Regions from separate parts of the Novosphingobium sp. PY1 genome, predicted to be linked through region 3. Evidence: riboswitches for the same ligand, from Rfam matches in the RefSeq annotation. Region 3 holds a riboswitch; each other region holds the start of a gene.
The links. Region 3 has a riboswitch for cobalamin ahead of cobO (cob(I)yrinic acid a,c-diamide adenosyltransferase). Riboswitches for the same ligand answer to the same signal wherever they lie in the genome.
Positions count from the first base shown of each region.

Region 1: linked by a shared signal. The riboswitch ahead of J3474_RS14955 (TonB-dependent siderophore receptor) and the one ahead of cobO (cob(I)yrinic acid a,c-diamide adenosyltransferase) in region 3 are both predicted to bind cobalamin.
Region 2: linked by a shared signal. The riboswitch ahead of J3474_RS07730 (TonB-dependent siderophore receptor) and the one ahead of cobO (cob(I)yrinic acid a,c-diamide adenosyltransferase) in region 3 are both predicted to bind cobalamin.
Region 4: linked by a shared signal. The riboswitch ahead of J3474_RS13620 (HoxN/HupN/NixA family nickel/cobalt transporter) and the one ahead of cobO (cob(I)yrinic acid a,c-diamide adenosyltransferase) in region 3 are both predicted to bind cobalamin.

Region 1 covers NZ_BLTI01000008.1:750,052-757,216, forward strand. Annotated here, with positions in the region: gene J3474_RS14945 (iron ABC transporter permease) at 1-685, opposite strand, end outside; gene J3474_RS14950 (ABC transporter substrate-binding protein) at 682-1,632, opposite strand; gene J3474_RS14955 (TonB-dependent siderophore receptor) at 1,629-3,545, opposite strand; cobalamin riboswitch at 3,639-3,836, opposite strand; gene J3474_RS14960 (cell wall hydrolase) at 4,032-5,240, shown strand; gene J3474_RS14965 (hypothetical protein) at 5,378-5,758, shown strand; gene mdh (malate dehydrogenase) at 6,239-7,165, shown strand, end outside.
Region 2 covers NZ_BLTI01000005.1:72,326-79,490, reverse strand. Annotated here, with positions in the region: gene J3474_RS07760 (FMN-dependent NADH-azoreductase) at 1-636, opposite strand, end outside; gene J3474_RS07765 (sigma-70 family RNA polymerase sigma factor) at 1-8, opposite strand, end outside; gene J3474_RS07755 (carboxymuconolactone decarboxylase family protein) at 653-1,132, opposite strand; gene J3474_RS07750 (hypothetical protein) at 1,892-2,380, opposite strand; gene J3474_RS07745 (hypothetical protein) at 2,633-2,878, shown strand; gene J3474_RS07740 (hypothetical protein) at 2,901-3,335, opposite strand; gene J3474_RS22620 (DUF4172 domain-containing protein) at 3,955-4,278, shown strand; gene J3474_RS22615 (Fic family protein) at 4,292-4,585, shown strand; cobalamin riboswitch at 4,894-5,140, shown strand; gene J3474_RS07730 (TonB-dependent siderophore receptor) at 5,377-7,165, shown strand, end outside.
Region 3 covers NZ_BLTI01000008.1:26,997-34,161, forward strand. Annotated here, with positions in the region: gene ggt (gamma-glutamyltransferase) at 1-559, opposite strand, end outside; gene cobO (cob(I)yrinic acid a,c-diamide adenosyltransferase) at 718-1,335, opposite strand; cobalamin riboswitch at 1,501-1,710, opposite strand; cobalamin riboswitch at 1,770-1,965, shown strand; gene J3474_RS11540 (DUF1636 domain-containing protein) at 2,143-2,550, shown strand; gene cobT (nicotinate-nucleotide--dimethylbenzimidazole phosphoribosyltransferase) at 2,547-3,563, shown strand; gene J3474_RS11550 (histidine phosphatase family protein) at 3,560-4,135, shown strand; gene cobS (adenosylcobinamide-GDP ribazoletransferase) at 4,135-4,839, shown strand; gene cobD (threonine-phosphate decarboxylase CobD) at 4,731-5,819, shown strand; gene cbiB (adenosylcobinamide-phosphate synthase CbiB) at 5,812-6,747, shown strand; gene J3474_RS11570 (cobyric acid synthase) at 6,735-7,165, shown strand, end outside.
Region 4 covers NZ_BLTI01000008.1:476,766-483,930, forward strand. Annotated here, with positions in the region: gene cobW (cobalamin biosynthesis protein CobW) at 1-872, opposite strand, end outside; cobalamin riboswitch at 1,056-1,294, opposite strand; gene J3474_RS13620 (HoxN/HupN/NixA family nickel/cobalt transporter) at 1,370-2,416, opposite strand; cobalamin riboswitch at 2,598-2,855, opposite strand; gene J3474_RS13625 (diaminopimelate decarboxylase) at 2,952-4,202, opposite strand; gene J3474_RS13630 (SET domain-containing protein-lysine N-methyltransferase) at 4,199-4,672, opposite strand; gene J3474_RS13635 (ATP-binding protein) at 4,720-5,139, opposite strand; gene J3474_RS13640 (STAS domain-containing protein) at 5,196-5,597, shown strand; gene J3474_RS13645 (hypothetical protein) at 5,508-6,815, opposite strand; gene J3474_RS13650 (Crp/Fnr family transcriptional regulator) at 6,812-7,165, opposite strand, start outside.

The DNA.
Region 1 (7,165 bases), 720 kb from region 3:
CGATGATCATCATCGCCTGCAGCTGGAACGGCTCGACCCCCAGCGAGCGCGCCGCGGCTTCGCCCAGCGTCAGGGCATTGAGGCTGCGCCCGGCGGCCAGGAGCACGCCGATCCCCGCGGCGGTAAGCGGCAGGGCGATCCAGACTTCGCGCCAGGAGCGGTCGGCAAGCGAGCCCATCGTCCAGGTGACGATCTCGGTCATGGCGAAGGGCGATGGGCTCAGGCTGATCGCAAGGCTCATCAGCGCGCCGGCAAGGCTGGAGACCATCAGGCCCGCCAGCGTGAACAGCGCGACGCCGCCGCTGCGACCGGCAATCAGTGCCAGCAGCGTCATCGCTCCGCAGGCCCCGGCAAGCGCGAAGACCGGCAGCAGCCACGGCGAGGCGGCATAGCCGGTCCAGAAGCTGAGCACCGCGCCCAGCGCTGCGCCGGGTGCAATGCCGAAGAGACCCGGGTCGGCCAGCGGATTGCGCAGGAAGCCCTGCATCGCGGCTCCGGCAGCGCCCAGCCCCGCGCCCACCACCAGCGCCAGCACCGCGCGCGGCAGACGCAGCTGGACGAGGATGATCGAAGCATTGTGCGCCGTCGGCGAAAAGGGATCGATCCACACGCGTCCGGCGAGCAGTGAAAGCGGCACGGCCACCAGCAGGCCGGCCAGCAGCAGGAGGACGAGGCGCGGGTTCATCGCACCCGTGCCGTCCGCATCGCCGCGTCCTGCCGGTCCAGTTCGCGCCGGGCGCGTCCGAGCGCGTCGATGGCGCGCGGGATCGTCGGGCCGCCGCACCAGAGGATCGAACGATCGAGCGGAAAACGCTTCATGCGGCTCAGGCTCGCGAGAGCGGGGTGATGCAGCATGCGGTCCTCTTCGGCCAGCGGATTGCCAACTGCGAAGACGACGCGCGGCGGATCGGCCAGTACTTTCTCGAGCGGCAGGAAATCGGCCTGCGAAAGCCCGCGTGCACTGGCCGCGTTCGTAAAGCCGGTGTGCTTCATCATGTCAACGATCAGGGTGTCGTCACCTGCGACCAGCCCTGCCGATTCCCAGACCAGCGCCGGTACGGGCGTAGCGCCCCGGGCCGGCGCGGCGCGGGCCAGCGCCTCGTCGATCCGGCCGATCAGGCGCTTGCCCAGTTCGGGATGGCCGGTGAGGCCCGCAAGTTCCCGGATCTGGCCGCGCGCAGCCTCAAGGTCCGGCGCAATCGGCATCTTCACCACCTTGAAGCCCAGCTCGTCGAGCGCGCTGGCCGTGGCGGGCGGCAGGAAACTGCTGGCGACAACCACTTTCGGGCCGATGGCGGCGACTTCCTCCACCGTGCCCGAGACCGCGCGGTAACGGCGCGCCTTGGCAAGGTCCATCGAAGTGGACTGGGCATCGTGGCTGTAGCCCGAGATCGCCAGCAACTGGCCCGGCCCGGTCACTTCGGCCAGGATCGCATCGGTGCAGGGATTGAGCGAGACGATGGTCGGGTGGGCCGGATCGCCCCGCGCGGCAAGCGGGGCGGCCCCGGAATGGCCACCCCCGCAACCCGATATGCAGGCCCATGCCAGCGCAAGGACCCCGGCGCGGACCAGGGCCCGCGCCAGATGCTTCCCTCCGGTCCTCCCGGACTGCGGGGGAAGCGACAGGGTCACATCTTCACCCGAACCCCGGCATAGGCCGAGCGGCCCGGCGTGCCGTAGCCCGAGACCGTCGTGTAATCGGCATCGGTCAGGTTCTCGATGCGCGCGAAGACTTCGTAGCGCTGCGCTATCGTGTAGCTCGCCCGCAGGGTCGCGGTCACGTAACCGTCCAGCGGGGTCGTATTGTAATTGTCGTTGTAGCTGTCGGACACCATGCGGATATCGCCGCCCAGCGTCAGCCCTTCAAGCGGCGCGTCCCAGTCGGCCGAGACGGTGAGTGCATTGCGCGGACGGCGGGCAAGGTCGTTGCCCCGGTTGAGATCGCCGGCCGTGCGGTTCACCGACTTGACGTAAGTATAGACCGCGCTGGCACGCAGGCGCTCGGAAACCCGGGCGCCCAACTCGATCTCGGCGCCGGTTGCGCGGGCCTTCCCGACATTGGCATAGAAACCGTAGCGGCCATCCCCGCAAAGCGCATCGCTCGATCCGAAGCACGAGACGTAGTCGATCAGGTTGCGGCTGTCGCGGCGAAAGCCGGTGACCGCGAAGTGCAGCGGGCCGTTGCGGTCGCCATACTCGATCCCGGCATCGTAGCTGCGGCTGCGCTCGGGCATCAGGTCGGGATTGCCGTATTCGGAGAACAGCTGATAGAGCGTGGGCACCTTGAAGCCTTCGCCGTAGGAGGCGCGGATGCGCCAGCCCGCCGCCACGGTGACGCTGCCGTTGGCACCGAAGGTCCACTTGTCGCCGAAATTGGAGTGGTCGTCGTAGCGCACGCCCGCGGCCAGGCTGAACAGATTGCCGTAGTAGCCGAGCAGGCCATGCACGCTCGTCAGTTCCGCGTCGGCGCGAATGCGCGAGCCGTAGAGGAAATCGTCGGACTTGATGTGCGACCATTCATGGGCGCCCCCGAAGTCGAGCCGGACGGCATCGGTGGCGTCGTAGGAGCCACTCAGTTCCGCCCTTTCGCTGCGGCCCTGCGTTTCGGAATTGAACTGGTCCGAGATCGTCGGGTCGTAGTAACGGCGGCGGGTGTCCGAAACCTGATAGCCTGCATCGAGCGTGAGCGCATCGCCGGTCCACGTCAGCCCCGCGCGGCCGCCCAGCTCGCGGGTCTTCTGGTACTCGGGCGTATCGGCGAAAGTGTAATCCGGCGCCGGATAGCCATCGAGGTCGAGCGTGCCATCGGTAAAGCGGCCCACCACGCTGGCGGTAAGGCCCGGCACCAGATCGACGTGGGCACGGCCACCGGCCCGCCACTGCCTGAAGCCGTCGGCCTCGGTACCGGACGCCGCCTGGCTGATGCCATCGGTGCGCATGTAACCGCCATTGAGGTTGACGCCGTAGGTCTCGCCGGAAAGCCCGGCCGAAACCTGCCCGTCGAAGCTGTCGCGCGCGCCATACTCTGCCGAGCCCTCGACGCCGTTGACGTCGCGGCTGGTGATCGCCAGCACGCCGCCGATGGCTTCCGATCCCCAGACGACCGAGTTCGAGCCGCGCAGCAGTTCGACCCTGCCGACCGGCCCGGTCATCAGGTTGCCGAAATCGAACCCGCCGCTGGGCGCGGCAATGTCCGCAACGCGCAGGCCGTCGACCAGCACCAGAAGCTGCTGGGAATTGGCGCCGCGCACGAACAGGCTCGTCGTCCCGCCGATGCTGCCGTTACGGCTGAAGGTCACGCCCGGCAGGCGCTCCAGCACGCGGGCGACGTCCGGCCCCTGGATGGAATCGATCTCCTCGCTGCCGACGACGCTGACGGGCTGCCCCGCCTGATCGACGCGCAGCGCGCTGCCGGTCGCGATCACCGTGATCGCGTCACCCAGCGGAACGAACGGCGCGACATCGGCCTCATCGGCAAGAGCGGGGGAAACAAGAGCGGGTGTGGACACGGCAAGCGCGGTGCCGAGCAGATACAGATACTTCACGTACAAACCTCCAACCTGAACGAAGCGTCGCTCGTGGCTGAGGCCGCGCCTTCACGGCGCATGACTCGCTGCATTCCGGTCCAACCCGCCCGGCGCGGAACGACCATCACTGGCAGGTCTCCTGGCTCCCGGATCATAGCGCCGCCCCACCTTCCCGGCATCCTTGTGACAAGACGCCAGTGGCCAATCGGGACGGAACTCCCCGGTCACAGTTGCGGGGACAGCGCCGGAATCGAACCGGCTTCCCTCTTAGGTCCGGCAAGCCGGACAACCCGTGACGTGGCCGGGCGGATACTGCGGTGTTGCAGGCTTTGCAAGCACGGCCGCGCAAGTACCTGCCCGCGCAACCGGTTTGTTTACCGGTTAAGGCTACAAGGCGGCGGTGTGTCGCTTCGGGACGGCGACCACGGAGCGGATGCGCCGGATCGATAGGCGGGTTAGGCGCAGGATGCGCCGACGAGCCACGTTGACGGGGCGCACGTTGAAGTGGCGCACATTGACGGTGCGCACTTTGACAAGGCGAGCGAAAGGAACCGAGTGACCGAGCCACCTGCCCTGATGGCCCTGATCGGCGAAAGCGAGGCGCGCCCGCGCGACTTCGCGGCCCGGTTCGAGCGCGGGCGCAGGAACCGGCATGCGCACCGCGCCCATCTGCAGCGGCGCTGGAGCGTGGCTGCTGCAGGCCTTGCCGCCATCGCCCTGCCTGCCTTCGCCTCACCGGGACACTGGGACCGCTTCACCATCGCCGCTGCCACGGCCGAGGCGCAGACCCCCGAGCCGATGCCCTTCGAGCGCGCCGGATCGAGTTTTCCCGGCTCCGCCTTCTATTACCTCGAACAGGAAGCCGCGCCCCTGCAGGTGGGCGAAGGCATCCATTCCGACGCCGGGGACGCGGACGCACCGGCCCCTGAAGCCCGCGCCCCTGCCCGCCCGCTCACCATCGATGCCAGCGGCATCGACCGCACCCGCGCGCTGCAGTGCATGACCGCCGCCATATACTATGAAGCCGCAAGCGAGGCCGAAGCCGGCCAGCGTGCGGTTGCGCAGGTCGTGCTCAACCGGGTGGCCCACCCGGCCTATCCCAATACCGTGTGCGGCGTGGTCTACGAAGGATCGGAACGCTCCACCGGCTGCCAGTTCTCGTTCACCTGCGACGGCTCGCTCGCCCGCAAACCTTCGCGCTATTTCTGGGACCGGGCGATGCAGGTCGCCCGCGCCGCGCTGTCGGGCTACGTCTATGCCCCGGTCGGCCTGGCGACGCATTACCACACCGTGCAGGTCCATCCCTACTGGGCTGCGAGCCTCGATTACCTCGGCACCATCGGGGCGCATCGCTTCTACAGCTTCCATGGCGCGGCGGGCCGCCCGGGCGCCTTCCGCTTCGCCTACCTGGGCGGCGAACCGGCAGCCGCGCCGCACCCCCGCGACACCGCTTCGCCCACCATGGCGGCGGCAGACACGCTCGATCCGGTGGCGATCCAGCGCAAGTTCGATGCGCAAGGGGCAGCGCCGACTGCCGCGACAAGCCCGATCGAGACAGCCGCCGCCAAGACCGCGCCCGCGCCGATCTATTCCAGCGCCATTCGCGAACGCGGCGGCGAAGCACTCTACCGGGCGCAGAAGCTGCCCGAAACCGGCGACATCAAGCCGCAATACGCCAATAGCGGCCGCTGGATCGCCCAGCCGGGCACCTGACCCGGCGCGACCTGTCTCCTTTCGGGGCACCGTGAGGCCATGGCAAGAATTCGGCAACCATAGGCCATTACAAACACTTAGAGCATCATCGTCATAAGGGTGGCGATCAGAACAACGACACAAAGGGCCCGCCTGACATGACGATCCGCTTCTCCGCTGCCTATGGCGGAAAAAGTCCAGCGATTGTGCGTGCCCTGTGCCCCTCCGCCCCCCTGGGCGCAGTCAACGACAATGGCTGCAGGCCCATTCTCGGCGGCTCCGCCCGCCGCGCCATCGCTGCCTATTCGGAACAGATGCACCTGCCGATGCAGGCGGCGAACGACCAGCGGATGCTGACCGAGGCCCTGCGCCACTTCGCCCGCCACGGCCTCTCGGCCGCTGCCCATGCGCGCGAGAACGCGGAAGCCGCCAAGGCCGCCAGCGACGAGGAAGCGTGCCGCTGGTGGATCTCGATCTGCCGCCAGCTGGACCGCCGCATGGCCGACGCCCTGGCGCGCAAGATCGCCCGCCACGGCTGATCCTGCGGCGGCGAGACGGCCGCGCCCCATCGTCGCAGGTAATGCCGCGCGCGATACCGATCCTTCGCCAGGCTCGGGATGAGCGGTGCGTGTGGGGTGAGCACAGCCGCTCCGAATCGCGACGGCGCGCAAGCCCCTCAAGTCCGCGCATCTTGCCCTTCCGGCGATTCGCCCCGAGCCTCTTGCAATGCCCTGGCTTCGGTGAGAGACATGTCCCGCGCCGCGCAAGACTTACGCAAACCTTGCCAAATCGTTGAAAATTCGCGCTTGGCGGTCCTGTTTTATCGCCACTATTGCAATTGCGAACTATTATCAATTAAAAGTGCCCGCTTGCGCCCTGCCCGCGTCGTTTCGCGGTTGCAATGTCGGTGCGAGGGGCGTAGGGCCCGCTTCGCAACTGACGGCACCTGCCTTATGCGGGACAAAGCAGGCCGCCTTTCACGTCCGAGGTCCCGCCATTGGGAAGGACAAGCACGCATCATGGCTCGTAAGAAGATTGCCCTTATCGGCGCCGGCAACATCGGCGGCACCCTCGCGCACCTCGCTGCGCAGAAGGAACTGGGCGACATCGTCCTGTTCGACATCGCCGAAGGCATCCCCCAGGGCAAGGCTCTCGACCTGTCGCAGTGCGGTCCCGTCGAAGGCTTCGACGCCGCCATCACCGGCACCAATGACTACGCCGACATCGCCGGCGCCGACGTCATCATCGTCACCGCTGGCGTTCCCCGCAAGCCGGGCATGAGCCGCGACGACCTGCTGGGCATCAACCTCAAGGTGATGAAGTCGGTCGGCGAAGGCATCAAGCAGTACGCTCCCGACGCTTTCGTGATCTGCATCACCAACCCGCTCGACGCGATGGTCTGGGCGCTACGCGAATTCTCCGGCCTGCCCCACAGCAAGGTCGTCGGCATGGCCGGCGTGCTGGACTCGGCGCGCTTCTCGACCTTCCTCGCCTGGGAATTCGGCGTTTCGGTGCGCGACGTCACCAGCTTCGTGCTGGGCGGCCACGGCGACACCATGGTCCCTGTCGTCGAGTACTCGACCGTCAAGGGCATCCCCGTTCCCGACCTCATCAAGATGGGCAAGTCGACCCAGGAGCGCATCGACGAGATCGTCAAGCGCACGGCCAACGGCGGCGGCGAGATCGTCGGCCTGCTCAAGACCGGCTCGGCGTTCTACGCTCCGGCCGCTTCCGCCATTGCCATGGCTGAATCCTACCTCGGCGACCAGAAGCGCATCCTGCCCTGCGCCGCCTACCTCGAAGGCCAGTACGGCGTCGACGGTCTCTACGTCGGCGTGCCGGTGAAGATCGGCAAGGACGGCGTCGAGGAAGTCATCGAGATCTCGCTCGACGAGAAGGCCAAGGCAGGCCTGCAGGTCTCGATCGACGCGGTCAAGGAACTGCTG
Region 2 (7,165 bases), on a different contig from region 3:
CCGTGCATGGCATGGCTGCCTCTCCGCCTCGCTTCTTCCAAACACCTGATCCTGGAGCATTGCCTCGGCTCCCTCCAGCAGCGCCTGGCCAGCTTGAACCGGGTTCACGAGGCCATCAAGGTAGATGAAGCGCACATCGGTCATGCCTAGCGTGGAAAGCACGTCGGTGAGATAGCCGGTCATATGGTCGGGTTGCCCTCCATGCCGGCCGGTGATCGGGCCGCCGGCAGTCACGACCACCAGCACCGGCCTGTTTCCCAGCAGCCCGGACTTCACGCCTCCTACGGTCGCGAAGCTGCGGCCATGGCGAAGGACCAGATCGATCCATAGCTTGAGGCAGGCTGGAACCGTATAATTGTGCATGGGGGCGGCGATGGTGATGAAGGCCGCATCCTCCACTTCACGGATGAGCGCTTCGGATAGCTCGAAGGCTGAGTGATCATCCGGCTGCCGCGCCAGCACCGCATCGGAGTAAGCCGGCGAAATCACGGCACGCGGAAGCGCGGACAGATCGCGCTCCACAATCGCCAATGACGGATCGCCCGCCCTGAGGTTGGCGGCCGCGCGCGCCGCCAGTTTTGCGCCGCGCGAAGCAGCGCCGTAAGGACTGGCAAGGATGGAAAGAATGGAAGCCATTAGTTTGCTCCTGCCTTCAGGCGAGACCGGCGCGGTCGAGGCCGAAGGCCTTGTCCGCCGATCCGGGAACGGAGCGAAAGGCGATGGAGGCGCGGTTCCAGGCGTTGATGACCATGATCATGTAGGTGAGGTCGACCAGTTCCCGCTCCGAGAAGTGCTCCCGCGCTTGTGCATAGACAGCGTCCGGCACGCCTTGCGGCGAAAGGCGCGTCACGGCTTCAGTCCACTCCAGCGCCGCGCGTTCCCGATCGGTGAACAAGGTCGATTCCCGCCAGATTGCGACATGATGTAGCCGCAGCGGGCGCTCCCCATGAAGAGTCGCTTCCTTGATGTGCATGTCTACGCAGAACGCGCAGCCATTGAGCTGCGAGGCGCGAATTTCGGCGAGGGAGAGAATGTCTCTTTCTACAGCCCCCTTCTTTACCGCCAGAGTGAGCTCCGTGAGCTTGGCGGTGAGTTCGGGATGCTGCCTAAGGTGGTCCAGACGCTGCGACATGACTTGCTCCTGTGATAGTGATGCAAGCCTTGACGACGCTGCACCCCGGGATGTGACATCGGCCGCGATTTTTTTGGCCGGACGGAGCTAATCGTCACGTTTCGGGCTGTGTTCGCCGCCGCGGGAAGCAAAGCTATGCATCACTGAAATCGACAGCAAACGGCCATATCCAGACATCAGTCTATGCTCAGGGCATGGCCCTCAGCCTTCTCCAGGGTTTGATGATCTTGCACATGTCGCGCTCACCTAATTTGTAGCGCGACACAGCCCAGAGTCGCCAGTCGACATGGGCAGCCGGACAAAATGATGGCCATTTTCACCCCCGGCGTACCGATATTGGGCTTTGTCTAGATTGGCCTCGGCGGTGGGTAGGCTTTTGAAGATCTGTGGAACAGGATCGATGCGGGTTATGAACGGATCGTGGGCCACTTCCATGGCTGAATTAAGCGCCGACCGCTTCACTCCCCGGCGCCCACTGTTCTCGACTCTCCCGACATTAAACCGCGTTGACCCGGCGCGCGCTTGAGCGCACCGTCGAGGTCATGGCAATGCTGTTCCTGATCGGCCTGTTCGCGTTGATCGGATTCTCGGTCTGGTTGGTCTTGCGCAAGTAGCAAAGTCCTTCAGCCTGTTGCATACGCCGATGCGAGTCTTCCCGGTGGCATTCTTCGGAGCCCCCGTTCCCGGGCTGACTCGACCAGACCCGGGAAGACCCGGCCATTGTGCCGGGTCTTCTTTATCCGGCGATCAACCGCAAACCTACATCTGCGGTCGACATGCCTTGCCATCGTATTGATGCCGATTGAGCACGTAGGCCTTGCCGTTCCAGCGCTCGACCGGGAAGCAGAAACCCGGACCATCGATCTCGATATCAGGCCAGCCCCCGACACCCTTCGTTGCCAGGAAATTCGGAATGCCGGTGCCGCCGGTTATGTTCTTCCAGGTACCGTCGGCCTGTTTGCTCACGATTGTGTAACCGGTGCCCGTCATGCCGAAGCAATAAGTGCCGCCCTCGGTGATCACGGCTTCGGGGCGGCCATCTCCATTAAGGTCGCGGACGGACACAATTTGCCCCGGCGAGTAGCTGGGCGTTCCCGGATCGCCGCAGGCTGACCACTTACCGGCCGCGAACTTGAAACCGGCCGCACGAAACGCGGCAGCGCGATCTTTCGGAGTGAGAGTAGATTGGGCCAGGACCGGCGAGGCGACAAAGATCGAGAGTGCAACAAGAGCAAGGCGAATCCGCATGCGAACCTCCGTCATCGAAGCCCGGCCTTCATAGCATGGCGTTCGAACTGAGCGGAAGCGAATCGAGCTTCAAAGTGCGCGACGTCAGAAGCCACCAAGACGGTGGCAAATGTGCCCTGTGCCGGCCGGAAGCTCACCTTTCCGATTGTCGGGCGGTGAAGATCGGCGCATGTTCGCGGACGCGGGGACCGCCTTTCCGGCAACAATCCGCCCCGCACTAGCGTTGCTGTGATCCAGCTACTGGAGGCGAATATGGCCAGTCAGTGCGTTGCATTTCGTGATTCAAAAGGTGGTCTCCACGCCGGTCTCGAAGAGGCGACCCTCAAGGACCTTGCTGCGGTGCTCGGCCGCGTCGGTGACGAAGGCGGGATGACTGCCGGCGTTGCCAAGCTCGTCTTTGACAAGCGCCAGGAAATCGAACGTATCCTTGCCGAGCATGACCGACTGGTCGACATGGTACCGCCCACGGGGAACGTAGAGCGGCTCCACGTGCTTTGACTTTGCCCGGGCCGCTTCTGCGTCACCCTGCAGACGAGCGAATGTTCCTTGATGTGCGGCCTGGCGCTCTTTGCCGCGGCGACAGATACCGGGCCGCCGCATCCAACGTCAGCAAAGCCTCGGATCTGTTCATTCGTCCAGCCTGCTCTTCGCGGTCGACGATCCGACACAATGTGCGCGGCTCTATACCATTCCTGTTGCGCATCGCCTCGAACAACGCGAAGCTTTGGCGGTCCGCAGATAGCAGATTGCGCAGGGCGTGAACATCTTCGCCCATTCGTTCGAGATGATTGATCGCGATCCCCATGATCACGTCATAGGCATGCAACAAGGCAACCATGCTCTCTTCGTCGAGGGTGCCGTTCACCAGACTCCAGATCCGATCGCGCGCCGCCGCTGGATTGAGCCTGGGCGAGCTGATGATGCCGCGGATTATTGATCCGATACGACGGTCCATTTCGAACCTCCTGCTTCAAAGCTGACATGTTAACCGGTTCGCCAAGACGCCGAGATTAAGCTTTGTTCACAGACCTTCGCATGTGCGAATTTCACCTGGTCGGACGAGCATAAGCGAGTTTTGAAATGGAGAGCAATTCACTAAAAAGGGCCGCTCCTACGGGAGCAGGAGCGGCCCTTTGACCGTCCTTACACAATCATCGCCAGGTCTGTTCCGCCGCGGGCAGAGCGACGTCTCCAGGCCATTCACGGGTGCTCTGTCGTGTAAGGCTGGTGGGTCTTCGATAGCGATACTGCGGCTGCGAGATTCGGGCCATCATCCGATGGCATACTATGCTTGCGGGGTAGACGGGCTTCAAGGGGCGCGATGCAGCACTTTAACTTGGCGCTACCCCCGATTGTGTGCCGCAGGGTCGTTCTTAACGAACTGATGTCTTCATGCGCTTCGTAGGTAATCCTCGAACGGTCATCAACTTCGGGATCGTCTCGTTCGAATGTCATTAGGACGCCACCACGGCACCACGTCCGCATCGTTCGGCGCTGAGTCTGCGAAGTATCGAAACATTTGAAAAGACCCGAAAGAATCAGTCCGCCACAGGCAAGGGAGATTGATCGGGCACATGGAAGCATTGCTACTTTCTTTGCGCGAAGAAGCGGTGCTCCAGGCGCTGACCGAGAAGGTCCTGAAATCCAGCGAGATTGAAGGGGAGGTGCTGGATAGGGAGCAAGTGCGCTCATCCGTTGCTCGCCGCCTCGGGATGGAGATCAGTGGATTGGTCGAAGCCGATCGCGATGTCGAAGGCGTCGTGGAAATGATGCTGGATGCGACTCAGAATTACGGTCGACCTCTGACAGCTGAGTGCCTTTTCGACTGGCATGCGACCTTATTCCCGACGGGGCGAAGCGGGATGAACCCAGATTACGGTGGGTGCTTGGCGGGATAATGAAGGTGGTCCCATGCAGGTCTTCTTCGGGCCGAATGGCCGTGAGCGGGCTTACTGCCAAGCTCCAGCGTCAAACCTACTGGATCGGGAAATGTCCCGTTTCCTCGCGTGGTTCGGGACGGCGATGCTCGACCCGGTCCTGAAGGCCGGGGTTGCGCACTTGTGGTTCGTAACAATCTATCCATTCGATGATGGGAACGGGCGCATTGCGCGTGCAATCGCTGATCTTGCGTTGGCACGTGCGGAAGGCACAGTACAACGCTTCTGTCGCATGTCAGCTCAGATCCGTGCCGAGCGGAAGGCTTAGTATGACATGCTGGAAACGACGCAAAGTGGCGGGCTGGAGAAGGATTCTGCCGGGGGACGCCGCACTGGTTATTTGCCCGTAGATAGAGTCCAAAATCCCTGACCGTGGCGCCCGAAGTAGCCCGGGTTAAGTACACAAATGTGAATCCTGGTCGATCGGTTGATGGCGTGAGAAATTCGGCGCCTGATCGACCGACAAGGGGTAGGAGACTGCCATTCCTCCATTTTTTGCCGCGCGAGAACAGGGCTTTAGTTCCTCTTGCCAATGTTGATTGCCTCGAATAGAGCGCTCCTGCCTCTCAAATTCAGGGAGGCAATGATCGCGTTGGTGCCCCCGAAAGGGAGCTTAAAAGGGAACGCGGTGAGAGGGGCCTGCCCCTCGAATCCGAGGCTGTCCCTGCAACTGTAAGCGGCGAGTGCGATGCACATTCGCGGCGGGCCAACCGGCTCTGCCGCAGCCACTGGGCCGGACGCAAATTTCTGCGGGGCCTGGGAAGGCCGTGCATCGTGCGATGACCCGCAAGCCAGGAGACCTGCCAGCGTCCGGTCGCTCTTGCCCTGGTCCAGGGGATGGCCGAGGCACGGTGAAATCCGTCTGAGCGACGCATGTGCGGCGAGGGCCGCATCGACCCAAGCGGCGGCGCCCGGGGCGTCGTGTCGTTGCGCGGGTCGACCGTTCGCGCGGACGCCCTCGCCAGACGTCGATGACGCCGGACAGGGTTAAGTTTTTACATGACGACTTCCAAGTTTGTGCTGTGCGCAGCGCGCGGTATTGCCGTATTTTCCTTCCCCGTGCTTTCTTCGACCGCGCTCGCCGACGAGGCCGATCCTGCAAACACCATCCTGGTGACAGGGCTGCGGGCGGAGACCAGCCTCGATACCAGAAGCAGCGGCAGCCGACTGGGCCTGACGGTGTTTGAGACACCGGCCAGCGTCGAAGTGCTCGGCGGCGACGCGATTCGGGCGCGGGGCGATCTGTCCATCCAGGAGGCGGTCAGCCGTGCCACCGGTCTGACTTTTCAGGGCACACCGGGCAACGGTAACACGGCAATGGCGGCGCGCGGGTTCTCAGGGCAGGGCTCGGTGCAACTGCTGGTGGACGGCACGCGCCTCTTCGTGGCCTCAGGTACGCTGACTTTCCCGGTAGATCCTTGGACGGTCGATCGCATCGACGTGCTGCGCGGGCCGAGTTCGGTCATTTCGGGCGAAGGCGCGATCGGGGGAGCGATCAATGTCATCATGAAAAAACCGGTGACCGACCGCACCGTGGCGCGTGCGCGCGTGGCCTATGGTTCGGACAATGCGATACAAATCGCCGGCGATGCGGCCGGCCCGATCGGCGGGGGGCTGTCCTATCGTCTGGCCGCCAGTTCCACTCGTTCCGATGGCTGGCTCGCTCGCAATAGCGACAACCGCAACCTCGCCATTTCCGGTGCACTGCGCTGGGATGCCAGCCCGACGCTAAGCTTCACGCTGGCCTCCGACTATGGCGACGTCGATATTCTGCCCTATTTCGGCGCGCCGCTGAACGAGGGCAAGTTCGACAAGCGCTTTCGTTTCATCAATTTCAACATCGCGGGCAGCAAAGACCATTTCCGTGACAGCTGGACGCGCCTGACGGCCGAGTGGCATGCGTCGGACGCGATTTCGCTGCGCAACTCGGTCTACTACCTCAGTTCGAACCGCGACTGGCTCAATGCCGAGAGCTATCGTTTCTCCGCCGCTACCGGGCTGGTGACGCGCGGTGACTACCTCAACATCATGCACCGACAGGATCAGATCGGCGATCGCGGGGATCTCACTGTCCGCACGCCGCTGGGCGGCGGCGTTGAGAACACCCTGCTGGTCGGCTTCGATCTTAACCGCGTCAAATTCCGCCATCTCAACAACTCGCCTTACGGCGGCAGTTCCATCGTCGATCCATTCGACTTTGAGCCCGGCGGCTTTATCACCACGGTGCCCACGACCCTGGGCTTCCGCACCTTGACCACGCAGCACTCGGTGTTCATGGAAGACCAGCTCAAGCTGAACGGATCTGTATCGCTGGTGGGCGGTTTCCGGCAGGACTGGTACGACCTGCAGCGTATCGACGCACGGATTCCGGTGAACGGCTTTCGGCGCAACTACCACAGTACCTCGGGCCGTTTCGGCGTAGTGCTGAATCCGACGGTCGATACCGCGCTCTATGGCTCCTTCACGGTGGGCACCGACCCGATCAGCACGCTCGTCACCACGTCCAATGTGCAGAAAGACTTCGGGCTCTCACCCGCGAGGCAGTTCGAGGTGGGCGTAAAGCAGCGTCTTCTCGAGGGACGTGGCTCGGCCTCGATCGCGCTTTTCGATATCGAGAAGCGGCGCCTGCTCACTCCCGATCCGGAAAACCGCCTGATTACCCAGCAGGTCGGCAAGCGCACGTCGCAAGGCGTCGAAGCGACGCTGGCGCTGCAGCTGACCGATGCATTCGGGATCGAGGCCAATGGAACCGTCCTGAAGGCGCGGTTCAAGGATTTCGGCGAAATCGTGAATGGGGTCGTCATCGACCGGGCCGGAAACACGCCGCCGGGGATACCGACGAAGACCG
Region 3 (7,165 bases):
CGTCCTCGGCAAGATTGCGGGCCGGCTTCAGCAGGTCCGCCCAGGCGAGCTTGCCGTGATCGTGATGGGCCATGTCTAGCATGGCCACGGCCCCGGGCACGCCGGTTGAAATGCCGCCAAGAACCGCATCGAAGAAAGGCAGTCGGTTGCCGTCATCGTCGAGGAAGAGGCGGTCGGTCGCGCCGGCAGGCGCGGTTTCGCGCCCGTCGTAGTATGTCGCCTTGCGGCTCTTCGCGTCGTAGTAGACCATGAAGGCGCCGCCGCCGATCCCCGAACTCTGCGGTTCGACAAGGCCGAGGACCGCCTGGATCGCCACTGCGGCGTCGACCGCCGAGCCGCCCTTGCGCAGCACGTCCACCCCTGCCTTCACCGCCAGGGGATTGGCCGCCGCGACCATTGCATGCTTTGCAAACCCGGCCTGTTCGCGCTCCGGTACTTCGGACCGTGCGGTCTGCTCGACGGTTGCTGCAGGGGGCGGACTGGCCTGGGAAACGCTGGCCTGGGAAACGGTCGTCAGTGTCAGTGCGGCAAGGCCGACGGACAGGAAAAGGCGGCGCAATAGGGTTCTCCGCGGGGTAGCTTCAATCGATCTTGTCGCGGCGATGGCCCCTTCAGTCAGGGACTCGCGCGATCGCCGGGACGGAACCTAACAGTTCCGTCCGGCAGGTATAGGGGCTTGCGGCGAGGACATTTCTGCTTGCAGTGCGCTGCCGTTGGCTAGAGGTCGATCCCCGGCTGCGCCTTGATGCCATTGCGGAAAGCGTGCTTCTCGTCACCGATCCTGCTTACCGTGTCGGCCAGTTCGATGAATTCGGCATGGGCCGCGCGCCCGGTGATTACCACGTGCTGCATCTCCGGCCGGTTCCTGATCGCAGGAAGGACTTCTTCCAGCGTGAGGTAGCCGTAATTGATGAGGTACGTCAGTTCATCGAGCACGACGAGCGAGATCTCAGGATCGGCCAGCGCGGCCTTTGCCTTGGTCCACCCGGCCTGCGCAGCGGCAATGTCGCGCTGGCGGTTCTGGGTTTCCCAGGTGAAGCCCTCGCCGCAGTTCTCCCAGGTGACGCCCGGCTGCACGGAAAGGAAAGCGCGTTCGCCTACGTCGACCTTGCTCTTGATGAACTGGAATACCGCCGCCGTGCGCCCGTAGCCCAGCGTGCGAACCACCATGCCGAAGGCGCTGGAGGACTTGCCCTTGCCGTTTCCTGTAAGAACGAGCACCAGCCCCTTGTCGATCCTGGCTGCAGCAATGCGCGCATCGACTACGGACTTGAGCTTGCGGGTCCGTTCCTTGTGGCGGCGGTCTTCTTCGGCGAGATTTTCGGTATCGGTCATAGCGGTTTGGCCTCTCTCGGGGGTGGCATGCGGCGGGGCGAAGGAGAGTCCGGCAAGTTTGGCATTCACTCGGGTTTCCTCTTCGACGCACGCACGATTGTCGTTTGCCAAGGGATTGCCCGCAGGATGCGAGGCCCTCGTCCGCCCGGTTCATCCCGCCCGCGCGAAGGAACGACGGTAGCGGGCCGGTTTCCTGACTTTCCGGATCGCCGCGCCTTTCGCCGCCTTCTCGAACAGGGTGTGCCCGTTCAATGGCATAGTGGCGATGCGCTCACCGGTCACAGTTGCGGGAGCAGTGCCGCAGATGCAGCGAAGACTTCGCTGCCCGGACTTCCCGATTAAGCCCTTGCGGGCACCCGTTACGGCCCCGCGGATAGGCCAGGGCAAGTCTGCCTGCAAGCATATTGCGCTTGCGAAGGGCATGACTGCGCGATACTTGCCGGGCTGCGACAGGTTCCCCGCAAGGGGATCAAAAGGGAATTCGGGTGCAAGTCCCGGGCTGCCCCTGCAACTGTAAGCGGCGAGCCATCCGGCCATTTCGCCATTGGGACCCCAAGCCGGTCCTGAGAAGGCGGCCGGAGCGGCGCTGACCCGTGAGCCAGGAGACCTGCCTGCCGCAGTCGTTCTTCATCCGGGCAGGGCGCACCGGGTGTTCGAGGGCCCCGTTATGGCGGGGTCACCCCTCGCGCAACGACAGTCATCGTCTCGCCGGTTGGGATTCCGGTGGGGCTGGAGCCGTTTGCAAGGAGGGAGCGCCGCCATGCTCTTGATGTCATTTTGTCGTCCGCGCTCGGGAGCGTTACGCTGATGCTGCGTGCAGTCGACGCAAACGCCTCGGTTGTGGTCTGCTCGACCTGTCGCCATGCCGAAACCGAACGTGAGGACGAACACGGCGAGCGCGGCGGTGCGCGGTTGGCCTCCGTGATGCGCGAGGTGCAGGCAGGCGATCCAGCGCTGGCCGCCGTTAGCGTTCAGGAAATGCCGTGCCTGTTCGCCTGCAAGCGTTTCTGCACCGTGCATATCCGGGCGCCCGGCAAGATGGGATATGTCTTGGGAGACTTCGCCCCTGACCGTGAGGCCGCGCACGCGATTCTCAGCTATGCTGCGCAACATGCCGAAAGCGAAGAAGGCGTCGTCCCCTATCGCAGCTGGCCGCAGGGCGTGAAGGGGCACTTCATCACCCGCACCCCGCCAGAAGGCTTCTTGTGCACATGATCCGGTTCGAAAGCCGCGAAGCCTTTGCCGCAGCGCTCCTGGATCTGCCCGAGGCCAACAAGGTCGCGCAGGCCGCCGCACAGTTGCGCCAGGACGCCTTGACCAAGCCGCTGGGCTCGCTCGGTCGACTGGAAGACATCGCTATTTTCATGGCCTCGTGGCAGGGGAGGGAACGACCGGTGCTGGAGGGCATCCGTGCGGCGATCTTCGCCGGCAACCACGGTGTCGCCGCAAAGGCGGTCAGTGCCTATCCGCCCGAAGTGACCGCGCAGATGGTCGCCAACTTCGCGGCGGGCGGGGCGGCTATCAACGCCCTGGCCGGCGCTTGCGGTGCAGAACTGGTCATCGTGCCGATCGAGCTGGACCGTCCGACGGCGGACTTCGTCGAGCAGCCTGCCATGAGCGAGGAAGATTGCCTGGCCGCGCTCAATACGGGGGCTGCGGTCGTCGAAGAGGGGTTGGACCTGCTTTTCGTGGGCGAAATGGGGATAGGAAACACCACGCCCGCAGCCGCTCTGTGCGCGCAGGCCTGCAATGGCAAAGCTGCCGAGTGGGTCGGTGCCGGAACGGGTCTCGACAGGGACGGTATCGCCTACAAACAGTCCGTCGTTGCACAGGCCCTGTCCTTTCACGGTGCCCGCTGCACCGATGCTTTCGAAACCTTGCGCCGATTGGGAGGGCGCGAGATTGCTGCAATAGCCGGGGCCATTCTCGCTGCCCGGATCAAGCGCATTCCGGTGCTGCTCGACGGGTTCATCGTCTGCGCCTCCATAGCGCCGCTGGTGGTCGATCAGCCGCGTTTCGCAGCGCACTGCCTTGCCGCTCACTGCTCCATGGAAGCAGCCCATGCCAGGTTGCTGGACTGGCTTGGCCTTGCCCCCCTGCTGCAACTGGGGATGCGGCTGGGCGAGGGCACCGGTGCAGCGGTGGCGGCGCAGCTTGTGCGCTCGGCAATTGCTGCGCACAACGGCATGGCGACATTTGCCGAAGCCAGGGTCGCAGGCGTTGTATGACGAGCTTCATGCTGCACCTCATGCGGCACGGAGCTCCGCAGCGACCCGGCCTGATGCTCGGCCACCTCGACGAGCCGCCGTTGGCTTGCGGCATCACAGCCTGCCTTGAACGTGCTCGCGCTGTTGCCTGCAAGCAGGTTCGGTGTTCGGACCTTGCCCGCTCATGGCTTCCGGCTCGGGAGATATCGGCGCAGCGCGGCCTCGCAGCGCAAATCGACCCGCGCTGGCGTGAACTCGATTTCGGTGCGTGGGACGGCCAGCCTCCGCAGCAAGTGCACAGTGACGCGCTTGCCCGGTTCTGGGACGATCCGGATGCCTATCCTCCGCCGCAAGGCGAAACATGGTCGGCTCTCGTCTCTCGCGTGGGAGAAGCACTGGCGGATATCCGCGATAATTGCCTCGTGGTGGCCCATGGCGGCTCGATCCGTGCTGCGGTCTCCTGCCTCACCGGGCTCGATCATCGCGGCGTCTGGGCATTCGACCTGCCATACGGCGCGTTGCTCAGCCTGCGGGTATGGCCGGGAAGCAAGAGTGCTGGGCAGGTCATAGCGCTTGAGACGACCGCGCCATGATCCGCCGCTTCGTTCTCGCCATGCAGTTCACCACGCGCGTGCCCCTGCCGAACGTGAAGGCCGACGAGGCGGACTTCGCCGCGCTGCTGCGCTATTTCCCGCTCGTGGGGCTGGTTGTCGGCGCGGTCGTGGCAGGCGCCTGGTGGCTGGGATCGCTGCAAGGCGCCTGGCTGGCGGCACTGCTTGCACTGGTGGCCTGGGTGGCGGTGACGGGCGCATTGCATCTCGACGGACTGGCCGACGTGGCCGATGCGGCCGGTGCCGCGCATGGCAATCCAGCGCGGCTTTCCGAAGTGCTGGCCGATCCGCGTGTCGGCAGCTTCGGCGTCGTCGTCGTCGTGCTGCAATTGCTCGCCAAGTTCGCATTGCTGCAACATATTAGCCTCGCTGAATTACCGCTGCTCTGCATCCTGCCGGGACTTGCGCGCATCGCCCCCCTGTTCTGGGCAAGGATGCTTCCGCCCCTGCACGAAGGACTGGGCAGCCGTCTCGGCGCCGGGGTGCGGGTTTCGGATCTTGCGCTCTGGACCATTCCCGCACTGTCTGTCGTTTTGTGGGAGCCTGCCTTCGCGGTGATGGTCCTGGCGATACCGATATGGTCCATCTGGCTCCGCCGCAGGCTCGGCGGAATATCGGGCGACGGTCATGGCGCAGGGATAGAACTGTGCGAAGCAATCCTTCTAGCAGCGCTGGTCCTGACGTGAGCGCCGTGCAGGCCGTGCGGCATGGCGGGCGGCTTAACGAGGCCTGCCGTCGCTACGGCGGACGTCCGAAGGACTGGCTGGATCTTTCCACGGGCATCAATCCTGAGGCATGGCCCGCAGCATCCGTCCCGGCGACCGACTGGACCAGATTGCCCGAACCCGACGCGCTCAATGAACTCGAGGCGCGGGCCGCGGCGCACTTCAGGGTCGATTCCGGTCATTGCTGCGCGATCGGCGGAAGCGAGCTGGCGATCCGCCTGGTCGCCCGCCTGCTCGGTCTACAGGGGCGTGCGCTGCAACCGGCGTACGCAAGCCATGAAGAGGCCTTCTACGGTCCAGCCGCCGACTTTGGGAAAGTCCCGGTTGAACCGGTCGCCCTGATCTTCGCCAACCCGAACAATCCCGATGGTCGCCTGCGGCAGGGTCACGACATACTCGGGTGGTCCGATCGGCTGACCGCTGAAGGGAGCTGGCTCGTGGTTGACGAGGCCTATGCCGACTGCGAACCGAGCGAGAGCGTCGCGCCGCACGTGCACGATGGCCGGCAGCTGATCGTCCTGCGCTCCTTCGGCAAATTCTTCGGTCTTGCCGGACTGCGGCTTGGTTTCGTGCTCGGACCGAGTGACCTGATAGCCGCCATGCGCGAAGCTATCGGGGACTGGCCGGTCCATGCTGCCGCGCTCGCCATAGGTACGGCAGCTTACGAGGATGCAGCGTGGATCGCGCGTACGCGCCTTGCCCTTTTCGAAAGGGCGCGAGCGCTCGATGCGGTCCTGACAGGACATGGCCTGAAGCCAAAGGGAGCCTGTCCGCTGTTCCGGCTCGTCGAGACGCGCAGCGCGGAACTCCTCTTCCGGCACCTGGCGCAGAACCGTATCCTCGTGCGGCCTTTCGAGCGTTTTCCCGACTGGCTGCGGATCGGCATCCCGGCTTCCTCGCGGGATTTGCGGCGCCTTGACCGGGCCCTTCCGCATGGCTGAGCCCATCGCATTCTGCGCCATGGCCATCGAAAGCATGCTGGGATGGCCTGCTCGCCTGCATCGCCGCTTCGGCCACCCTGTTGGCATGTTCGCCTGGCTCATCGGGGCGTGCGAAGGGCGGTTCAATCGTACGCTTGTCCGCAACGGCCATCGGCGGATCGGCGGAATCGTCACCGTTTGTGCCTTGCTCGCTTTCGCAGGAGGCGGCGCGTGGCTGATCGAACAGACCTTGCGGCAGCTGGCGGGAGCCTGGGCTTGGCCGATCCTGTGCCTGCTCGCCTGGCCTGCCATGGCCGCGCGCAACCTGGACGATCACGTTCGCCCGATCCTTAGCGCCCTTCAGCGCGGAGACCTCGCGCGTGCGCGTGAGGCCGTCGGCTGGATAGTCGGCCGCGACACTGCCGCGCTCGATGAGGCCGGCGTCGCGCGTGCGGCCATCGAAAGCCTTTCGGAAAGTTTCTGCGACGGCGTCGTTGCGCCGCTGTTCTGGCTGCTCGTCCTCGGACTGCCGGGAGCCTGGGCCTACAAGGCAATCAACACGGCAGACAGCATGATCGGCCACCGCGAGACGCCCTATACGCACTTCGGCTGGGCCGCCGCGCGGAGCGACGATCTGGCCAACCTCGTGCCGGCGCGCATTGCCGGGGTTCTGCTTTGCTCGGTCGCCATGCGGGGATGGGCCACGCTCTGGCGCGATCATGCCCGCCATGCCTCTCCCAATGCCGGTTGGCCCGAAGCGGCCATGGCCGGCGCCCTGTCGGTACGACTTGCCGGGCCGATCGCCTACGATGGGGTGCTGGCGGACAAGCTCTGGATCGGGCAGGGGGGCGAAGCCGATGCGGGGGCGCTTGCCCGCGCCTTGGCGATTTACCGGCGCGCATGCGCCTTGTTGGGAATTATCGCCTTGGGGGCTGCATGGCTGGCTTGATGCTGCAGGGAACCGGGTCCGACGTGGGCAAGTCGGTTCTCGTGGCGGGACTGTGCCGGGCACTGGCGAACCGGGGCTTGCGGGTCCTGCCGTTCAAACCGCAGAACATGTCGAACAACGCCGCCGTCACGCCCGAAGGCGGGGAGATCGGCCGTGCCCAGGCTCTTCAGGCCATCGCAGCGCGTGCGCCTCTGCACGTCGACATGAACCCGGTCCTCCTCAAGCCGCAGGCCGACCGCACGTCCCAGCTGATCGTCCACGGCAAGGTGCGCGGCACGCTTGGATCGGGCAACTTTCGCGAAGGGCGCCGCAATCTTCTGCCCGAAGTGTTGGCAAGCTACCGGCGCCTTGAGGCGCAGTGTGATCTGGTGGTCGTCGAAGGTGCAGGGTCTCCGGCCGAGATCAACCTGCGTTCAGG
Region 4 (7,165 bases), 450 kb from region 3:
ACCGCGACATAGCCCTTCACCCGCAGCACCCGGTGATCGCTCGCCAGTGTCTCGATGCGTGCGGCGAGAGCAGCGGGATCGGCGATTTCGCCCAGTTCGATGACGGCGCTGTCGAAATCCTCGTGCTCGTGATCGTCCTCGCCATCGTGGTGCGAGGGACGCGCGGCAATATCGTCCTCGGCAGCAGCGCCAAGGCCAAGGATCACGCGCGGATCGACGACGCCCTCGCTCAGTTCGATGACCGGGACCGGGCGCGGGGCTTCTGCGGCGATGACTTCACGCGCGCGGGCAAGGCCCTCGGCGCCGGCAAGGTCGGCCTTGGTCAGCAGCACCATGTCGGCGCAGGCGAGCTGGTCCTCGAAGACTTCGGACAGCGGCGTCTCGTGATCGATTTCCGGGTCGGCCGCGCGCTGCGCCTCGAGTGCGGCGAGATCGGGTGCGAACCGGCCCTCGGCCACGGCCTCTGCGTCGGCAAGGGCAAGCACCCCGTCGACAGTGATGCGGCTGCGGATCGCGGGCCAGTCGAAAGCCTTGAGCAGCGGCTTGGGCAGCGCGAGACCCGAAGTTTCGATCAGAATGTGATCGGGCCGGGGTTCAAGCGCCAGCAGCTTCTCGACAGTGGGGATGAAGTCGTCGGCGACGGTGCAGCAGATGCAGCCATTGGCCAGTTCGACGACGTTCTCTGCCGGGCAGTCGGGGATGGCGCACGACTTCAGGATATCTCCATCGACGCCCAGCGTGCCGAATTCATTGACGACGACCGCCAGGCGGCGACCGCCGGCATTGCGGATGAGATGGCTGATGAGCGTGGTCTTACCCGCGCCCAGAAAACCGGTGATGATCGTTACAGGGACCTTGGACAGGTCAGGCATCGGCAATTCCCCACGCGCCATGGCGACAACGGCGGGGCTTGCCGGAAGCGAATCCGACCGACGCGCGGCGACGGGCGGGCGCGAAAAGGCACCCGTTATCGCGCGTTCGTGCAGCCCCAGCCGCACAGCTTCGTCGCTCAGACGGAAGAATTACCGTGCCGTGACCATCCCCTGGATCAAGGCAAGAGCGACCGGTGCGCCGGCAGGTCTCCTGGCTTGCGGGTCACTGCTTGATGCACGCCTTCCCGGATCGCCTTGCGGCTTCACCCAGTGGCCGGCCCTTCGCGTGAGGAAGGGAACCGTGTGCATCTCGCTATCCGCTCACAGTTGCAGGGACAGCCGCGGTTTTGGGAAGGAGAGACCTTCCCGCACCGCATTCCCGATTAAGCCCCTTTCGGGGCACCGGCGCGATCATTCGAAGCACAGAATCGATCCGTGCTTCGAAGCGAGGCCCTAGAACAGATCGACCGCCAAGCCAATCGCCTAAGGACCGGTTCTCATGCCGAGACGCGCACTTCGATATCGTCGAAGCGCTTCCAGCGGTAGATCGCGAAGCTGGCGAGCCAGCACAGCACGAAAAGGCCGATGATGCCGAACCCCAGGCTGTTGAAGTTCTCTCCCAGTTCGCCGGCAATATCGAACAGGCCGCCGGTGAGGCCCAGCTTATCGCCGATCAGGGCGACCGTTTCGATCCCGCCGATGACGATGGCGACAAGCGCCGAAATCAGGGTGATGGTGATGTTGTAGTAGAGCTTGCGGATCGGCTTGACGAAAGCCCACTCATAGGCGCCGAGCATGACGACGCCGTCGGCGGTGTCGATCAGCGCCATGCCCACGGCGAAAAGCACCGGCAGGACGAGGATCGTGCCGATGGAAAGCCCGTCCGCCGCCTGCCCCGCCGAAAGGCCCAGGATGGCCACTTCGGTCGCGGTGTCGAAACCCAGCCCGAACAGGAAGCCCAGCGGAGCCATGTGCCAGCTGCGGGTGATGAGGCGGAACATCGGCCGGAAAAGGCGCGCCATCAGCCCGCGATTGCCCAGCAGCATGTCGAGGTCTTCCTCCACATAGGCGCCCCCGGCACGGACATGGGCGAAGGTCTTCCACACGTTGCGCAGGATGATCAGGTTCATGGCGGCAATCGAGAACAGGAAGATCGCCGAGATCGAGGTCGCGACGAGACCGCCGACCTGCTTGAGACTTTCGAACTGCGTCAGTGCGCTCGTCGTCAGGGCAATGGCTATGGCCGCGATGGTGACGATGCCGGAATGTCCGATGGCGAACCAGAAGCCGACTGCGATCGGGCGCTGACCGTCCTGCATCAGCTTGCGGGTCACGTTGTCGATGGCCGCGATATGGTCCGCGTCCACGGCATGGCGCAGCCCCAGGCCCCATGCCAGCAGGGCCGTGCCGAGCATGAGCGGCCGATCGTGGAACAGCGAGAAAGCCCAGATCCAGGCGGCGATATTGGCGGCCACGAGCGGGCCGAAAAGCCAGCCTATCCGGCGGCGCAGGTTGGGTCGAACAGAATGCGGCAATTGAGCCATGATGCGAAATCGTCCTCCGGCGTCTTGCGACAAGGCCGGGACGAACCGCTCAGGCGAACGGCCGGAAGGCGCAGGCAACCGGACGCCAGGGCCGGTCGACACGCCGCTCCGCTGCGGCCCCGGCCGCAGGTTCGTCGCTCAGACGGAGTTCACCGTGCCGCGGCCATCCCCTGGACCAGGGCAAGAGCGACCAGACGCCGGCAGGTCTCCTGGCTCGCGGGTCACAGCTTGATGCACGCCTTCCCAGGCCCTTCGCGGCATGCCGCATTCGGCCCAGTGGCTGCTTCCCAGGCGCCCATGGCGCATGAAAAGCCCTGTGCATCGCGCTATCCGCTTACAGTTGCAGGGACAGCCGCGGACTTGGGAAAGGCAATCCCTTCCCCGCACCGCATTCCCGATTAAGCCCCTGTTACGGGGCACCGGCGCGATCAATGGGAATCGGCAAGAACCGATTCGAAGGTGCTGATAACACCCCGATTTCGCAGTGCCCATCGCAAGTTTGCGGCAATCGCGCGGCCCAGGCGCGGCGCGCAGCCTACAGGGCGCGTTCGGTAAAGGCGCCGCGCATGCAGTGGTTGGAACTCATCGCCGAGCCGTATCCCCCGGCATTGAGGAAGGCGATGAAGTCCCCCTCCTCAACGGGCGGAAGGAGCGTGTCGGCAGCCCAGATATCAAGCGCTTCGTTGATATTGCCGGCAATCGTCACCCGCTCGCCCGGCGCCGATCCATCGCCGCGCAGCAGGCAGGGAACCGGCTCGCACGGCAGGTCGTAGAAAGCAGGTTCCGGGTGGAGATTGAAGCCCCCGCCGACGAAGACGAACCGGGTGTCGCGCTTGATTTCGACGTCGGTCACGGGAAGCACGAGCATCCCGGCATCCTTGGCAATGTAGTCCCCCGGCTCAACGGCGATGCGCAGGCCGCGTCCGGCAAAATGGCGGCGCAGGATCGCGGCCCATTGCGCCAGATCGAGCGGCCTGTCCCCGCAGCGATGGGGCAGCCCGAGCCCGCCGCCGACGTTGACCGTGCGCACCTGCGGCACTTCGTCGAGGAAGCGAGAGGCCTCCGCGACGGCCAGATCCCAGCTCTCCAGCTGATCGGTCAGGTATCCGCAGCCGACATGAAAATGCAGCGAGGTGATCGCCAGCCCATGGCTTTTCGCGAGGGCAAGCGCCTCGCCCCACTGCTCGCGGTAGATGCCGAACTTGGTCGTTCTTCCCCCGGCATAAGTCAGCTTCTCGGCATCGCCGTAGCCGGTGCCGCGCCCGGGATTCACGCGAATGCCGATCTCGCGGCCCGGCGTTCGCTCACCGATGCGTCGGATCATGCCCATGGTGTCGCAATTGATCGTGATCTCGGGATGGGACAGTAGTCGTTCCAGATCGCGCGGCGTGACGCCAGTGCCGGTGAAACTGATCTGACCGGGCGCAAAACCGCAGGCCAGGGCATGATCCAGTTCACCCGGAGAGCAGATGTCGACCCCGCATTTGCCGCTTTGTGCGAGCCGCTCAAGCAGGGGCGCAAAGCGGTTGGCCTTCATGGCGTAATAGACCGTGAAGGCGCAGCCGATATCGCCAAGGGCAGCGACCACCCTATCGAGATTGGCTTCGACGCGGTCGAGCGAATAGAGAAACAGCGCCCCCCCTTCCTCGCCCCCGCTCTCGCCCTCACCGGCCAGTGCGGCGACATCATGTCCCGCGAAGTGCAGGCGCCCGCCGCGATAATGCAGGTCTGGGCGCTCCCACCACGGCGCAGTCCGGGCCGATGAGCCCTGCTGCGGCACGGTCACGACTTCAGCGGCTTGGCCTGCCCGTCCAGAAATCGCCTGCCCTCCTCGTTCGCATTCTCGGCGCGCCCGGTGATCCACGCGCGGCAGCGCTGCGCGGCACAATGGCATGCGAATTGCCGATAGAGAACATCCTCCGTCGCGGCATAGTCGATGGTCAGGACTTCGCCAGCATCGATATCGCTAAGGGCGACAAGTTCGAAGCGCTCCATGTCCAGCCGGCAATTGGGCTCGCAACCGTGGGACAGGTAGCCGACGAAGCGCGTGTCATGGACATGCATCCCCGGCGAGACCTGCAGGCTGTGCTGCAGCAGGTCGGCGCTGACTTCGCCGTTGAACCTGTCGAGCACCTCGCCCGCGGCAAAGGGGGCAAGCGCACGCACGCACAGGCCCAGCGTCTCGCAATCGCAGACGACAAGACGATCTTCGCCGGCTTCACTCGCACTGGAATGTCCCCGCGGTTGGATGAACAAGGCCGTTTCCCCTGACGCCTGCTGAATTTTGCTGATCTTCGAGGCTGTTACCCTAGGGGCAATTTCTTAGCGAAACGTAGCCTGTTGCATTCGCCTTCGCGCGCATATTCCACGCGGTCCATGATCCGGCGCACGATGTGGATGCCAAGGCCGCCGATCTCGCGCTCCTCCACGGAAAGCGAAGTATCGGGCGTCTCAAGCGACAAGGGGTCGAATGGCCTGCCATCATCGATAAGGTCGACCGCGACTTCCCCGTTCCCCACCCTGAGGCAGGCGGTTATGCGCGGCATATCCTGCTCCTTGCCGTGTTCGAGGATGTTGCTGACCAGTTCGTCGAACACGATCATGACCTTGGTCAGAACATCGAGCGGCAGGTCGGCGCTTTCCAGATAGGCTTCGATATCCTCGAGGAACGAGGGGAACCCTGCCCTTCCGTTGGCGAGAGTGCGTTCGTAATCGCAATCCATGCCACTCGATCCCCGTACCGGCGCCACGCGATTGCGGCCCCGGCCAGCTTAATCGAGTGGAAAAATTTCACAACTTCTCCAATAAGGTGCGTGGACACGATGAGAAGACGGGCGGAGACAGGGCGATGGAAATCAGCGAAGAAATCAAGGGTCCGGCCCTGGTGATGACCCTTGCCGGTCGGCTCGACAGCAATACCGCGCCGCTGCTCGAAACCCGTCTGCCTTCGCGGATCGAGGGCAATCCGGCCACCGTGATCGACCTGTCGCAGGTCAGCTACGTCAGTTCCGCGGGCCTGCGCATCCTGCTAAAGGGCGCGAAAGTGGCCAAGGCATCGGGCAACAGGCTCGCGCTTTGCGGTCTCGCTCCGTCAGTGCGTGAAGTGTTCGATATCAGCGGCTTCACCGCTATCTTTGCGATCGAACCTGACCTCGTTTCCGCTCTCGCCGCAGTCGGTTGAGCACGGAGGGCCGATCACGGCGAAGATGCCGGTCGGCTTCAGGAGCGCATCGAGACTGGCCAGCCATTCATCGGGCCCGATACCGCGCGCGGCCTTGAGGTAAACCCGCGCACGCTCCGCTTCATCGGCTTGCGCAAGCGTCACCAGCTGCAAGGCCCCTTTGGCCAATGGCGCACGCCATTCGTGCACGACCAGATCCGAAAGAGCATAAAGTTGGCCCGCAAGGTCCAGCGCGCGGCCGAGTTCAGCCTGCGAAGCGGATGCCTCGATCAATCGCCGGACATGGCAGGCCGCTGCCAGTGCATCGACAGGGTCCGCATCCTCGCAGCGCCCCAGCACGACGGCGCCGCCTTGCTCCATGTCGGCAAAGGCGAAGAAACTTCCCGCCGGAATGGCGCCGCAGGCGCGCATCGCAATGACGGCGTCCGCGGTGCGGCAGGCGCAGGGTGCGAATTCCACCGCGCGCGCATTCTCCAAGGCGTTTGCGAGGCTTCGCGTGCGGCCCTTGCGGGCCTCGACGAGCGTTGCCCGAAGTTCGGCAGCTTCGCCGCTGGCATCCATGAGCCTCACCGCCCCGGCAAGATCCTGCGCCTCGCGGATACGCCAACTCACTTTGCTGTCCGGAACATGTCCCGACAGCGCGCGTCTGCTCAGGTCCAGTTCGCGGGTCAGGCGGCGGGCAACGAATATGGCAAGCGCGCTCGCCAGGGCAATCAGCCCCAGAGCGATCAGCACCACGTCCCGGCGAATGAGGCGCAAGTGCTCTGCAATCGGAGCGCGGCTGAAGCGCGCTGCGACGAAACGCCCCTCCCCTGCCGGTGCAAGCCCGATCACCCAGCCTTCCGCGCCGTCCTGCGCCATCGTCCGAACGGAAGGCCGGCTCGGCCGGGCCAGCGCCGTGGGATCCCATTCCTGCCCCCCCGACTTGAGCGCAAGAGCCGGTCGGTCCGCCTCGACGAGATAGAGGGCGCCCAGTCCCTCGACATGCGCAAGGGCAGCCTCAAGCGCCTCGCGGCGGTGGGGCTGGGCAAGGGTCTTGCCCGGATCGGTCATTTCGCGCGTGAATTCTGCAACCGTAACAGCCGTCGCCAGGGCCTGTTCGCGAAGTGCATGCTCCAGTTCCGTGCGCTCCTGCGAATAGAGCAGCGCCCCGTTGACGAGCGCCAGCGCAAGAAACAGCGGCACGGCCAGCAGCAGGATTATCGAGCGGATCGTCATGCGTCAGCCCCGGCCCGGATCGCGGCGAGGCCCACCACGAAATCGGGACACTCGCGCGCGATGGTGAAAAGGTGCGGCCTTGCCAGGCACAAGACTTGCGCCCCCCTTCCTCCCGCGATGTAGTCAGCCCGCGTCGGCAGGCCGAACAGCGCGGACGGCGCATCGAATACCGCGGGCGCCTGCCTGCCCTCAACGACAACCGAGCCGCCGATCACCGTGACCAGCCGCTGCGCCACCGCTCCACCTGCAAGGACCGTCTCACCCGGTTCATATTCGAAGCGGCGGGCATGGCTGGCGACAAGCAGCAGCTCGGTTTCGGTCAGCCGGTCGAACGGCGGACAGGCTGCAAG